DNA from 2 places in the Novosphingobium sp. KN65.2 genome. Region 2 is predicted to be linked to the other one. Evidence: predicted binding sites of a transcription regulator. Region 2 holds the regulator's gene; the other holds the start of a gene.
What was found. The regulator LexA, encoded in region 2, represses DNA repair genes until DNA is damaged. The targets are predictions, from matches to a motif close to GTTCCNCNCTTGTTCT.
Positions count from the first base shown of each region.

Region 1 (7,530 bases), on a different contig from region 2:
TCGTGAGGTAGTTTGGTATCGCGGTGTAAATAACGAGACACACAATCTGGCTCCATCGATTGTTAGGCTACCTAATAGCCCAAAAGAAGAAGATATCATAAAAATTGAAAAAGAAATATACGCCACGTTTTCCCAAAGATCACCGCCATTTATAGAAAAAGACTTCTCAAATTCTTGGAGAAGTTTATTTTTCATGCAGCACTACGGAATCCCAACCCGCCTATTGGATTGGTCTGAAAGCCCTTTTGTTGCACTGTACTTCGCGCTTTCGTCTGTTCAACGAACACAAACTGGTAAGCCACAAAAGGATGTTGCAATGTGGCTATGCGATCCAATCGCATGGAATCGCACGGCCCTTAGTCACATCACATACAAAGGCGAGATACTCGACGAAAACTGCGAGGAGATCAAAGCCTACTCGCCAGGCACTGAGATAGATCATCGAGCCACCAAGCCTGTCATGATATACGGTACTCACAACTCTCCTCGGATCGTTGCGCAGAGAGGCGTGTTCGCGCTCTTTGGGAAAGGACTAACCCCGATGGAGAAAATATTCGAAGACGAAGCGTTCTCGAAGGACATTCTTACGAAAGTGATAATAAAGAAAGAACATATCGACGGAGTTCTAAAATCCCTCTTCCAAAAGGGCATTACAGAAAGCGTCATATTCCCCGACCTCCAAGGCTTAGCTTTGGAGATTCGCAGAAAGTTTGGCTACAAATGAAAAGCGTCCTGAAAATTGAGCAGCACCAAACGCGCACGTTGAAGTGGTGGAATTCTCGACGCGAGAAAATTGATTTCGACCCGCCTTATCAACGAAAAGGGAGACTATGGTCAGATCAAGATAAAGCGTTTCTAATCGATTCAATTTTGAATGGTTTTGACATTCCGAAGCTTTATCTTGCGGATTTTCAATTCGGTGAATCATCACTGAATGAAAAGAGATTGCCGTACGCAATCATTGACGGAAAACAAAGACTTGAAGCAATATTTGATTTTTTCGATAACAAACTAACTCTTGCTAAAGAATTTAAGTGGCGAGATGACGCCACACTATCTTTAGGAGGACTGAGCCTTCGCGATCTATATTCAAAATACCCAGAAGTGGCCGAAGAATTTGAAAATGCAAATTTGACAATTATGAGCGTATTCACAGATGATGAAACGCTGATTAATGATTTATTTGTACGCCTGAATAGAAGCAAATCACTCACTGGCGCAGAAGTCAGAAATGCAATCGTAGGTCCAGTCACAGACGTCATCCGCGAACTTGCTCAGCACAGTATATTCAAAGAAACCATACGCTTCAGCACCAAACGAGCTGGCGATCATAATGCCGCGGCCAAGGTACTTCTATTTGAATATAGAGGCCACCTTACCGGAACAAAGAAAATCGATTTAGATAACTTTGCAAAAATAGGCACCGTAGATAGAGAGAGGCTTGAGCTTTCTGCCCGCAGAGCAATAGATATTTTTGATGAGATGTCAGAAATATTTATCCCAAACGATGTTCTTCTGGGATCCGCGGGCACGTTCCCGGTATACTATTGGTTTGTTCGCGGTGTTTCATCCGAGTTTCAAGATGATATAAGGCATTTTTTGATAGAATTTGAAAACTCTCGGAAAGAGAATAGAGAGAAGGAGCGCCTTCATGGCGAAGGCCGAGGGCTAAATGCCATATATTCAAGATATGACACTTTAAACAGAAGCACAAATGATCTCGGAAGCCACAAGGGTCGCGTGGAAATATTACGAGAGGAATTTGTTAAGTATCTAAACAACTTGTACGAGCTGGAAGAAGATCAACCGTTTAGAAATATATCGAACTAATTTAGCGCAAATCACCTCTACAATATTTTTACTTTATTGATCGGAATAACTTCTCTTAGCATGGGGAAGCGCGAGGGCGTTGGCCCTCGCATTCATTCTTGTTATTCTCCCTCGCTTAAACCACCAGCCCCCCACCATTCCGGGGACGATTGGTCACTTCCCCAACAACGGCTTCAGATAATGCCCCGTGAATGAACGCTTGTTCTTCACCACCTGCTCGGGCGTCCCTTCCGCCACGATCTCACCGCCGCGCACGCCGCCTTCCGGCCCGAGGTCGATGATCCAGTCGGCGGTCTTGATGACGTCGAGGTTGTGTTCGATCACCACCACCGAATTGCCCTGGTCGACGAGGCGGTGGAGCACTTCGAGGAGCTTGCGCACGTCCTCGAAATGCAGGCCGGTGGTCGGCTCGTCCAGAATGTAGAGCGTCTGCCCGGTGGAACGGCGGGCCAGTTCCTTGGCCAGCTTCACGCGCTGCGCCTCGCCGCCCGAAAGCGTCGTCGCCTGCTGGCCGACCTTGACGTAGCCCAGCCCCACTTCGTTGAGCATGTGCATCTTGTCGCGGATCGGGGGCACGGCCTTGAAGAACTCTTCCGCGTCCTCGATCGTCATGTCGAGCACGTCGGCGATGGAGTGGCCCTTGAACTTCACTTCCAGCGTTTCGCGGTTGTAGCGCTTGCCGTGGCATTCCTCGCACGTCACGTAAACGTCGGGCAGGAAGTGCATCTCGATCTTGATCAGGCCGTCGCCCTGGCACGCCTCGCAGCGGCCGCCCTTGACGTTGAAGCTGAAGCGCCCGGGCTTGTAGCCGCGCGCCTCAGACTCCGGCAGGCCGGCGAACCAGTCGCGGATCTGGGTGAAGGCGCCGGTGTAGGTCGCCGGGTTGCTTCGCGGGGTGCGGCCGATCGGGGACTGGTCGATCTCGATCACCTTGTCGCACATCTCCAGCCCGGTCACCCGGTCGTGCGGGCCGGCGATCATGCGCGCGCCGTTCAGCGTGCGCGCGGCGGCGGCGTGGAGGGTGTCGAGCGTGAGGCTGGACTTGCCCGAGCCGGAAACCCCGGTGACGCAGCAGAAGGTGCCGAGCGGGAACTTCGCCGTCACGCCGGTGAGGTTGTTGGCCCGCGCGTTCTCCACCGTGACGAAGTGACCGTTGCCCTTGCGGCGGGTCTGCGGCACCTCGATCCGGCGCGCGCCGGTGAGGTACTGGGCGGTAAGGCTCTGCTTGTTCCTGAGCACCTGCTTGAGCGTGCCTTCGGCCACCACCTCGCCGCCGTGGACGCCCGCGCCGGGGCCGAGGTCCACCACGTGGTCGGCAGCGCGGATCGCGTCTTCGTCATGCTCGACGACGATGACCGTGTTGCCAAGGTCGCGCAGGCGCTTGAGGGTTTCCAGCAGGCGGTCGTTGTCGCGCTGGTGCAGGCCGATGCTCGGCTCGTCCAGCACGTAGAGCACGCCCGAGAGGCCCGAGCCGATCTGGCTGGCGAGGCGGATGCGCTGGCTCTCCCCGCCCGACAGCGTGCCCGAGGTGCGATCGAGGTTGAGGTAGTCGAGCCCGACGTTGTTGAGGAAGCCGAGGCGCTCGTTGATCTCCTTGAGGATGGCGCGGGCGATCTGCTGCTGCTGGTCGGTGAGCTTGCCTTCCAGCGCGCCGAACCACGCGAAGGCGTCGGCCACCGAAAGCCGCGCGGCATCGGCGATGTCGCTTTCGGCAATGCGCACGGACAGCGCCTCGGGCTTGAGGCGCTTGCCGTCGCAGGTTTCGCACGGCTGCGCGGTCTGGAACTTGGCCAGTTCCTCGCGCATCCAGGCGCTGTCGGTCTGGATCATGCGGCGGTTGAGGTTGCCGATGACGCCCTCGAACGGCTTGTTGACGGTGTATTCCTTGCGCCCGTCCTTGAAGGTGAGCGGAACCGGCGCCCCCGCGGTGCCGTAAAGGACGACGATCTTCACCTCGTCGGGCAGGTCCTGCCAGGGCGTGGTGAGGTCGAACCCGAAGTGCGCGGCAAGGCTGGAGAGCACCTGCATGTAGTAGGGGCTGGGCGGGTTGGACTTGGCCCAGGGGACGATCGCCCCCTGCTTGAGCGTCAGGTTCTCGTTCGGCACGACGAGCTGCGGGTCGAACAGCAGCTTTTCGCCCAGGCCGTCGCAGGCCGGGCACGCGCCCTGCGGGGCGTTGAAGCTGAACAGGCGCGGCTCGATCTCCTCGATGGTGAAGCCGCTGACCGGGCAGGCGAACTTCTCGGAAAAGACGATGCGGTTGGGCGGCAGGCCCGCGCCCTTGAGGTTGCGCCCCTGCGCTTCCTCTTCCTCGCGACCCGGGACGCTGCCGTCCGCAAGGTCGACGTAGGCCAGCCCGTCGGCCAGCTTGAGCGCCTGTTCGAAGCTGTCGGCAAGGCGCGTCTGGATGCCGTCCTTCACCGCGATGCGGTCGACCACCACCTCGATGTCGTGCTTGTACTTCTTGTCGAGCGCGGGGGCGTCCTCGATCGCGTACATCTCGCCGTCGATGCGCACGCGGGTGTAGCCCGCCTTCTGCCACTCGGCCAGTTCCTTGCGGTATTCGCCCTTGCGGCCGCGCACGACGGGGGCGAGCAGGTAGAGGCGCGTGCCTTCCGGCAGGGCCATGACCCTGTCGACCATGTTGGACACCGTCTGCGCCTCGATCGGCAGGCCGGTGGCGGGCGAATAGGGAATGCCCACGCGCGCCCACAGCAGGCGCATGTAGTCCCAGATCTCCGTCACCGTCGCCACCGTGGAGCGCGGGTTGCGGCTGGTGGTCTTCTGCTCGATCGAGATCGCGGGAGACAGCCCGTCGATATGCTCGACGTCGGGCTTCTGCATCATCTCGAGGAACTGGCGCGCATAGGCGCTCAGGCTCTCGACGTAGCGGCGCTGGCCCTCGGCATAGATCGTGTCGAACGCCAGGCTCGACTTGCCCGAGCCCGACAGGCCGGTGATGACGATCAGCTTCTCACGCGGGAGCGCGATGTCGAAGCCCTTGAGGTTATGCTCGCGCGCACCGCGCACGGTAATGTGGGAGAGACTCATGGGGAGCGTGTGTTCCAGATTTGTTCGCGTCGATCAAGCGGCGGAGTGGCTTGCCCGCAAGATGGGTTGCAAACGGTTTATCGCAATGGCTTTGCATCGCCGCCGCCGAATTGGCAAATAGCGCGCAGGGTTCAGGTGAGGGTCTAAAAGATCATGCAGCGTTTTGGTTTCCTGTGCGCAGCGGCGCTGGCCGTGGCGACGATGTCCGGTCCGGTGCATGCGGACGATCCTTACGAGAAGATGACGCCCGAGGAACTCGCCCGCGACAAGGCGACGATCCGCCGCCTCAACCGCGAACAGCTCGACTACGTTCGCAAGCGTGACGCGCAATACGCCAAGGGCTGGCGCGCCTATGACGACGCCCGCCGCTCGTCCGGCTACAGCGACCGCCGCTACGAACAGCAGATGCGCGACTACGAGGCCGACCGCCGCGACTACGACCGGGCGATGGCCGACTGGCGCGAAGACGTCGCCGCCTGCCGCGCCGGCTACTATTCACGCTGCCGCCGCTGAGGCGCCGGGGCAGACTGCCCCCTCCCCATCCGGACCGATCCTGACGCGGCCCACCCGCTGCGCCAAGGGCCCGCGCCCTCGGTGATACTTGCGCCCGGCGTTCAAGGCCGGAGCGATGGCTGGCGGTTTGCTTGCGCCGTGGCAACGCCAGCATTCAGAGCATGTTGTATAAGTATTTGGCGGCAAGGAACGCAGGGACTTCCTGCCACCACGCTTGGTGAGGCAAGGCGTCGACTAGGGGCCGGGTGCGGAATGGCAGTTGTCGGAATTTTCCGCGGAAAAGCGGCCTTTCCGGAGCCGCCAACATTGCAGGCGTAGGTTAGAGCCTTACACTTGCGGCATGAGCTACGAGCCCGAGAGCCCAGAATTTCGTACTTACAGGCGTATACTAAGGTGGGGCGTACTCGTGATGCTCGGCCTCGTAGCGTTGGACTTGGGGCTTCGAGCGCTCCACATCTGCGGCGGCTAACCCGACCTTGCCGCCGTCCATTCACTCAGTCGATTTCGAAAACGAAGGGCCGCTTTCAGCAAGGCGGACCGCGCCGTTGAAAGGCCGCTCTGTCGGGGTGAGCGGTCATTGATCGCCAGCGCCCCAATGCCTGCAATGGGCCGGAAGCAGAATGGCGGCTCTAGAGCGGCCAAACCCAAAAAGCGGACTTAGGATGCGCCGACTTACATCCACACTGTTGGAAAAGTTCGTCAGTGCTCGCTATTGGGCTCTATGGCCACGACACCGACAGCAACAAACGCCACGAAGAAGGGGCACTGTCCCACCTGCGATGGCGAGCGCACCTGCGAAATCCACGGCTCGATCTACAAGGCTTGGAATTGGGAGGACAGGCAATATGGCCATTCGGTCAACGGCGGTGTCGACCACTCTTTGCTCGAATGTCGAGGGAGCGAGACGGTCTTCTACGAAACTTCCAGCTGGAACAGCGAAGACATCGATTACTACTACGATGCGATGGGGCAGGAGCAGTATGAGCATCCGAGGGAGATACAAACTTATCCGAAGCCAGAGGCCAAGACGAAGCCGGTATGGTTTGACGCCATGCAAAAGGCTGACCCCCAGCTGCACAATATCCTGAGCCAGATGTACGTAGCGCACGACAACCAGGCACACATTCTCACGGCGATAGGACTTAGAACGGCACTGGACCGTGCAACCGAAGTCCTCGGCATCGACCCGGCCAAGACATTTGATGAGAAACTGAACGAGCTGCGCGACGGAGGGTGGATCGGGCAAACTGAGCGGGACATCCTCGGCGTTGTTACGGATGCGGGTAATGCGGCTGCGCATCGCGGCTGGGAGCCCGACTGTCAGGAGGTTTCCGAACTGCTCTCATCGCTAGAGGTGTTCCTCCATCGCGCTTTTATCGTCGGCCAGAAGGCATTAGGCATCAAGAAAAGTATCCCCGCAAAATCCAAGCGGCTGCTCGCCGCTGGGAAGAAGACTACTCCCTGACAACAATTGGGGCCGATTTCGGAATGTCGACTTTCGGATTGAAAGTGGTGAATAACTGCCAATCACTGCGCCTTGAATAGATAGAGGCAATTCACTTGGCCCCCTCATCATCCTGCGCGTTCCCATGCACCTTCTCGGCCAACTCGCCATACATCCGCGAAATGATGGCAGCAGCTTTCGCTTTGTAGGTCTTCTCGACATATTGGGACTTCAGGGCAAGCAACGCCTCAAGGGTATCGGCGATTTCCTCAAAGAAGGCTTCCACCTCAGCGACAGGTACAGCCACTTCACCAGTGAGTTTCAGATGCCATTCGCCCTCCTTCTTTTGAACAGCAGCTTCATCCTTCCCCCTGATGAATTTGACCATCTGACCGGCTTCATTTTTCTCCCACAGGTCATGAATGAAGCGATTGCGTTTGTCTTGAAGGGGTCCTTTGAGAGCTTTCACTTGCTCGTTGACGGCATCGAACCATTCACTGTTCGGCCAGCGAACATGGGCGACCTTCTTGAGAACATCCAACTGGCTCCTGAATGACGTTTGGCTGATGATGATCCGTTCGATTTCAGGCTCCTCCGCGTCCTCCATGACCACGTCACGGAGGAACTGACGAACCATATCCTCAACCATGCCCCACATGACGACAATACTCCCAAGAGCCATCATGAGACGA
Region 1 covers NZ_CCBH010000161.1:2,265-9,794, reverse strand. The annotation lists gene SPHV1_RS14225 (FRG domain-containing protein) at 1-724, shown strand, start outside; gene SPHV1_RS24470 (DUF262 domain-containing protein) at 721-1,830, shown strand; gene uvrA (excinuclease ABC subunit UvrA) at 1,984-4,881, opposite strand; gene SPHV1_RS14215 (hypothetical protein) at 5,035-5,394, shown strand; gene SPHV1_RS14210 (DUF4145 domain-containing protein) at 6,116-6,859, shown strand; gene SPHV1_RS14205 (hypothetical protein) at 6,951-7,530, opposite strand, start outside.
Region 1: the regulator LexA is predicted to act here: its motif matches at 4,893-4,908, upstream of uvrA (excinuclease ABC subunit UvrA).

Region 2 (7,530 bases):
AGTGACCGACAGCTACACGATCGAGCGCTACAGCCACGTCATGCACATCGTTTCGAACGTGGTCGGCCAGCTCGACACCGCCAAGCACGATGCCATCGACGCGGTCTTCGCAGGCTTCCCGGCGGGCACCGTTTCGGGCGCGCCCAAGGTCCATGCCTGCGAGATCATCGCCGAGCTCGAACCCGAGACGCGCGGCGCCTATGCCGGGGGCGTCGGCTATTTCGCGCCCGACGGTTCGGTCGATTCCTGCATCGTCCTGCGCACCGGCCTGCTCAAGGACGGCGTGCTCCACGTCCAGGCGGGTGCAGGCATCGTCGCCGACAGCGACCCGGCCTACGAACAGCGCGAATGCGAAGCCAAGTCCGGCGCCCTTTTCGCCGCCGCGCGCGAAGCGGTCCGCGTCGCAGGAGAGCCGGGCTTCGGGCAGTGACCCGCACGGCGCCTGCCCTGCTGCCGGCGCTGCTGCTCGCCGCCTGTTCCTCGGGCGATGCGAAGCAGGAAGCCGCGGCGCCACCGCCGCCGCCGTGCGAGGCCGCCAGCTTCGAGGGCACCTCGCTCACCCATTGCACCGCAGAGCCGGGCCGCCACGCCATCCACATGGTCATGGGGCCCAAGGGTGGCGAGCCTTACCGCAGCCTCTCCCAGCTCGCCGTCGACCGGCCTGAAATGAGCCACGAAGTCGCCTTCGCGATGAACGGTGGCATGTTCGACGAGAAGGGGCAGCCGATCGGCTACTACGTCGAGGACGGGGAACGCCTGCACACGCTCAACCGCAACGAGGGCTACGGCAACTTCCACCTCCTGCCCAACGGCGTGTTCTACGGCGATACCGATGGCCACTGGGCCGTGCGCACCAGCGAAGACTTTGCGCAGAACGTCGAGCACCGGCCGCAGTTCGGCACCCAGTCGGGGCCAATGCTCGTCATTGCCGGAAAGCTGCATCCGCGGATCGCGCCTGACGGCCAGTCGCTCAAGCTGCGCAATGGCGTGGGGGTCGACCGCGAGGGGCGCGCACACTTCGTCATTTCCGACGAACCGATCTCCTTCGGCAAGCTCGCGCGCTATTTCCGCGACGCGCTGGACTGCCCCAATGCGCTGTTCCTCGACGGCAGCGTCTCTTCCCTGTGGGACCCGCACATGGGCCGCGTCGACGGCGGCCCTCCGCTCGGCCCCTTGATCGTCGTCGAGAAAAGGGCAAAGGGCAAATCATGATCCTCGTCATCGACAACTACGACAGCTTCACCTGGAACCTCGTCCATTACCTGATGGAACTGGGGGCAGAGGTCGAAGTCGTGCGCAACGATGCGCTCTCGGCTGGGCAGGCGATTTCCAGCGGCGCGCAGGGCTTCCTCATCTCGCCGGGGCCATGCACCCCGAACGAGGCGGGCATCAGCCTCGACCTCGTGGGCGCGGCTGCCGATGCCGGAAAGCCGCTGCTCGGCGTGTGCCTGGGCCATCAGTCGATCGGCCAGTACTTCGGCGGCAAGGTCGTGCGCGGCGGGCTGATGCACGGCAAGACCTCGCCGGTCACGCATGACGATACCGGCGTGTTCGCGGGGCTGCCCTCGCCGTTCACCGCCACGCGCTATCATTCGCTCATCGTCGAGGACATTCCGGAGACACTGCTGGTCAACGCCCGCTCGGACGACGGCCACGTCATGGGCTTCCGCCACGCGAGCCTGCCGATCCACGGGGTGCAGTTCCACCCGGAAAGCATCGCGACCGAACACGGTCACGACATGCTGGCGAACTTCCTGCGCCTGTGCGGCATCGAGACCAAGGCCGTCGCATGACGCTGCCCGATCCCAGCCATCCGATCGGGGAAGCCGAGGCGGAAGCTGCCTTCGCCGCGATCCTCGACGGCGAAGTGCCCGAGGGACGGATCGCCGAATTCCTCATCGCGCTCTCCGACCGGGGCGAGAATGCCAGCGAGATCGCCGGCGCTGCCCGCGCCCTGCGCGCGCGCATGATCCCGGTCGAAGCCCCCGTCAATGCCATCGACGTGTGCGGTACCGGCGGTGACGGTCACCACACCCTCAATGTCTCGACCGCCGTCTCGCTGGTCGTCGCGGCCTGCGGCGTGCCGGTCGCCAAGCACGGCAACCGCGCCGCCAGTTCCAAGGCAGGTGCGGCCGACACGCTCGAGGCCCTCGGCCTCAATCTCGACCGCGCCGTGGAAACCGCCGAGGCGACGCTCGCGGACCTCGGCATCTGCTTCCTGTTCGCCGCGCGCCACCATCCGGCGCTGGGTCGCCTGATGCCGCTGCGCAAGTCGCTGGGCCGCCGCACGATCTTCAACCTGATGGGCCCGCTCGCCAATCCGGCGCAGGTCCGCCGCCAGCTGGTCGGCATTGCCCGGCCCGCTTACGTGCCGATCTATGCAGACGCGATCCGTCGCCTGGGCACCGAGCATTCGCTCGTCGTCTCGGGCGACGAGGGCCTCGACGAACTCAGCCTCGCTGGCGGCAACGAGGTCGCCGAAGTGACCGGCAGCGAACTGGCCATGCGCCGTGTCTCGCCCGCGGACGCGGGTCTGCCCGCCGCTCCTGTCGATGCCATTCGCGGCGGCGATCCCGAGTATAACGCCCAGGCGCTGCGTCGCCTGCTCATGGGCGAACCCGGCGCCTATCGCGACGCGGTGCTGTTCAACGCCGCCGGCGCACTTATCGTCGCAGGTGAAGCGAAGACCTGGCAGGAAGGCGTCGAGGAAGCCGCAGAGGCGATCGACAAGGGCCTCGCCAATGCCCTGCTCAATTGCTGGATCGACGCGCTCAAGTAACGCCGCTTCCCGCCCTTACCGAAACGCATCAGGCACAAAAGGCCCGCCATGTCCGACAAGCTTACCGAGATCTGCGATACCAAGCGCGAGGAAGTCGCTGCCCGCAAGGCGCTGGCCTCGCTGTCCGAGCTCGATGCCAAGGCGGCAGGCCAGAGCGCGCCCCGCGGGTTCGAGGCAGCGCTGCGCCGAAAGGCCGGGGACGGGTTCGCCCTCATTGCGGAAATCAAGAAGGCCAGCCCGTCGAAGGGCCTGATCCGTCCGGACTTCCACCCGGCCGACCATGCCCTTGCCTACGAAAAAGGCGGCGCGGCCTGTCTCTCGATCCTGACCGATGCGCCCTATTTCCAGGGCCACGAGGACTATCTTGTCGCGGCCCGTGCCGCGGTTTCGCTGCCGGTCATCCGCAAGGACTTCATGGTCGACCCCTGGCAGGTCGCCGAAGCCCGCGCAATCGGCGCCGACGCCATCCTCATCATCGCCGCCGCGCTGGACGACACGCTGATGGCCGAGATCGAGGCTGCCGCGCTCGAACGCGGCATGGACTGCCTCGTCGAGGTACACGATGAAGCGGAAATGGAGCGCGCGGCCCGGCTCAAGTCGCGCCTGATCGGCGTCAACAACCGCGACCTCAAGCGTTTCGTCACCGACATCGCCACGACCGAGCGGCTTGCCCCGCTTGCTCCGGAAGGCACCCTGCTCGTCAGCGAAAGCGGCATCAACAGCCACGCCGACCTCCTGCGCCTCTCGCAATGCGGCGCGCGCACGTTCCTCGTCGGCGAGAGCCTGATGCGGCAGGACGATGTCGAGGCGGCGACGCGCACCCTGCTCGAAGGGTAAACGCGGAAGCGACGGTTTTCGTGCGGTCCAGACCTGTCCTACATCGGGGAAATCTGCCATCGAGGGGACATGATCGCCAATGCGTCCAGTCCCGAAACCCTGTTTGTCCGGAGATGAAAGGGCGGCTCCGCTTATACTTCCGGACTGTGTAAACCGTGTAAACCTCGTCAGGATTTCAAGGTCTGAGATGAACAAGAGCCTCACCCACATCGATTCGGACGGCACCGCACGCATGGTGGACGTAGGGGCGAAAGCCGAGACCCAGCGGCTCGCCATCGCCTCGGGCCGGATCACGATGTCGGCCGAGGCGCTCGAGGCGATCCGCGCCGGCAATGCGCCCAAGGGCGATGTCCTGGGCACGGCGCGCATTGCCGGGATCATGGCGGGCAAGCGCACCGGGGATCTGATCCCGATGTGCCACCCCCTCGCCATCGATGCGATCAATGTCGATTTCAGCTTCGAAGACAAGGCTGTCAGAGCCACGGCCACCGCCTCGCTCACGGGCAAAACCGGCGTGGAAATGGAAGCCATTACAGCGGTTTCCGTCGCACTTGTGACGATCTACGACATGGCCAAGGCGCTCGACAAGGGCATGGTCATCGGCGACATCCGCCTGATCGAGAAACGCGGCGGCAAGTCCGGCCCCTGGCGCGCGCAGGACCGTCACTGATGGCCGGTCCCGCGCCGATCCCGCTCGAAGACGCACAGGCGCGCCTGCTCTCGCTGGCGCAAGTCCTGCCGGTCGAGCGCGTCGATGTCGAAAGCGCATTGGGCCGGTTTCTTGCCGAACCGCTGCTGGCGCGGCGAACCCAGCCCGCCGCCCATCTCTCGGCCATGGACGGTTACGCCCTCACCAAGGACGACCTCTCCGGGCCGTGGCAGGTGATCGGAGAGAGCGCGGCAGGCCACCCCTTCACCGGCACGCTGCAAAAGGGGGAGGCCGTGCGCATCTCGACAGGTGCGATCATGCCTGCCGACGCAGCCGTGGTTGTCCTGCAGGAGGACCTGAAGCGTGAAGGCGATCGGATCACTCTGACCGGGGATCTGCCTGAACCGCCGCACAGGCACATCCGCCCCTGCGGCATGGACTTCACCGCAGGCCATCAGGTGCTAGCCGAGGGCGTCCGAATCGGCCCAGCCCACATCGCGCTCGCCCTCTCGGCCGGGCATCGCCACATGCCCGTCCGCCGGATGCCTAAAGTCGCGGTGATCGACAGCGGCGACGAACTGGCTGCCGATCCCGAAACCTGCCCCACTCACCAGATCCCGGCCAGCAACGGTGCCATGCTCGTCTCGCTGGTCAGCCCGCTGCCGGTCGACGCCCGCCGGATCGGCCCGGTTCCCGACACGCTCGAGGCGCTGATCGGCGCTTTCGACGAAGCGGCGGATTGCGACGTGATCGTCACAAGCGGCGGTGCATCGGTGGGCGATCACGATCTCGTGCGACCGGCGCTCGAACGCTGGGGGGCCCGGCTCGATTTCTGGCGGGTCGCCATCAAGCCGGGCAAGCCGATCCTCGTTGCCAAGCGCGAACGCAGCGATGGCGGCACCCAGATCGTCATCGGCCTGCCGGGCAATCCGGTATCGAGCATGGTCACGGCCTATCACTTCGTTCTGCCCCTGCTGCGCGCGATGCTCGGCGCCGCCCGTCCGCTGCCCATGCCTATCTCGACCGTTCTGGATGCTCCGCTGAGGGCCATCGGCCACCGCCGCGAATTCCTGCGCGGCTACTGGAACGGCGAAAGCGTGATGCCGATGACGCTTCAGGACAGCGGCGCGCTCAGTTCTCTTGCGGCCAGCAACGTGCTGATCGATCGTCCTGCCCATGCCCCTGCCGCCGCGGCTGGTGAAGCGGTCCGCGTGTTCCTGCTCGAAAATGGCGGTATTGCTTGACGTTCCAGAATCTGTTGCTTAATTGTTCTCTCATTGTTCACAGGCAGAACATCGCTCGGGGACGCAGAGAAAGAGGCAACGCAGATGTTGACGCGCAAGCAGCATGAATTGCTCAAGTTCATTCAGGTCCGGCTGGAAGAAAGCGGCATCTCGCCCAGCTTCGAGGAAATGAAGGAAGCGCTCGACCTCAAGTCGAAATCGGGCGTGCATCGCCTCATTTCCGCACTTGAGGAACGCGGCTTCATCCGTCGCCTGCCCAATCGCGCCCGCGCACTGGAAATCCTGCGCCAGCCCGAAGACGTCACCAGCAAGCCCGCGGCCAAGGCCGCCGTTCCTGCCGGGCAGGATGCGCTTGCCGCGCTCAAGCAGCCCGAACGCACGCCCGAACCGGCGAATGACGTCATCGAAATTCCGCTGCACGGCCGCATTGCCGCCGGCGTTCCGATCGAAGCCCTGGAAGGCCAGTCGATGCTTCCGGTTCCCGCAGCCCTGCTCGGCTCGGGCGAACACTACGCGCTTGAGGTTTCGGGCGATTCGATGGTCGAAGCCGGCATTCTCGACGGCGACTTTGCCCTGATCCGTCGCACCAACACCGCGCGCGACGGTGAAATCGTCGTTGCCCTGGTTCGCGGCGAGGAAGCGACGCTCAAATACCTGCAGCGCGATGGCGCCATGGTCCGCCTCGTTCCCGCCAATGCCGCCTACGAACCGCAGGTCTACGGCCCTGACGAGATCGAGGTTCAGGGCAAGCTCGCCGGGCTGCTGCGCCGCTATCATTGAGCTTTGCCGAGGAGAGGCGCGTCGCTGCTACGACCGCCACTCCTTGAATTGACGGGATCAGGGCGCTCGCGGCGTCCACCAGCCATGATGGCCCTGCCCTTCGGCGACAGTCTCGACCGATTTTTGCCGCAGCCGGATAGCAAGGCCACCGGTTCTCTGCAGCATGTTGCGGTCCGCCTTCAACCAGCGCGGAGAGCAGCTTCGGGGCAGCCAGCGGTCGGCAATGACGATGTCGGCCTTGTCGCAAGCCGCTGCCAACGCCCGCTCTGGGACCTGGTCCCGGCCTCTGGCGATCAGCAGGTCCCAGGAGCGGCCCTGTCTTTCAATGCGAACCGAACAGAATTCGCGATTGCATCGTGCGCCCGGCCATGATGCCAAGGGCGTCAGTTCGCCCTCGACACCGGCAAATTCACGCAGATTGTCGCGGACATAGTCGCTGCCGGTATCGCGCAGGGTCACGAGCCTCTCACCATTATCGACCACAAGCCCGACATGACGGCCATCGCCGGTCACGAGAATATCGGGCGGCTCGAGCAGGATGAGCCAGACTATGCCGAGGCAGGCGGGCACGAGCCCCAGCAGCCGAACCCGCCCACTCCACAGCCCGAGCCACAGACCACCCGAAACGAACAGGAGGAAGCCGCCCGTACCCATCGCCGGCAGAACCGAAACCGCCCCGGGCAGTGCGCTGATCTTGTGCGCCAACCCCAGCAAAAGGTCGATAAACTGCCCCGCCAGCCACCAGAACGGTCCGCCCAGACCCACAAGATCGAACAGTAGCGCCAGGGCAATGCAAGGCATGACAGCGAAAGTCGTGAGCGGGATCGCAAGTACATTGGCAAGCGCGCCGTAAGCACCGGCACGATGAAAATGGTAGAAGCCGATCGGCATCAGGACGATTTCGATCACGAAGCCCGTCACGAACAGCATCACCGCTTGCCGCATGAGCCGCGAAAGCCACGATTCCTCTCGCGGGGCCAGAAACCGGCGCACCGGCCCGCAAGTTGCCAGCGCCACGATGGCAAGAACGGCTGCAAAGCTCATCTGGAAGCTGGGCCCCGTCAGCGATTCGGGCCAAAGCAGCAGGACCGCAAACCCGGCAACTGCCAGCAACCGCAGCGATAGCGCTTCTCGCCCCAGCGCCAGTGCAATGAGGACAAGCATCGCCCCAATGCACGAACGGACCGTCGGCACCTGCGATCCGGTCAGGAGGGTATAGGCAATCCCGGCCAGGGCTCCGC
Region 2 covers NZ_CCBH010000202.1:79,344-86,873, reverse strand. The annotation lists gene SPHV1_RS21895 (anthranilate synthase component I family protein) at 1-430, shown strand, start outside; gene SPHV1_RS21890 (phosphodiester glycosidase family protein) at 427-1,212, shown strand; gene SPHV1_RS21885 (aminodeoxychorismate/anthranilate synthase component II) at 1,209-1,793, shown strand; gene trpD (anthranilate phosphoribosyltransferase) at 1,790-2,779, shown strand; gene trpC (indole-3-glycerol phosphate synthase TrpC) at 2,828-3,616, shown strand; gene moaC (cyclic pyranopterin monophosphate synthase MoaC) at 3,804-4,286, shown strand; gene SPHV1_RS21865 (molybdopterin molybdotransferase MoeA) at 4,286-5,509, shown strand; gene lexA (transcriptional repressor LexA) at 5,594-6,289, shown strand; gene SPHV1_RS21855 (ComEC/Rec2 family competence protein) at 6,347-7,530, opposite strand, start outside.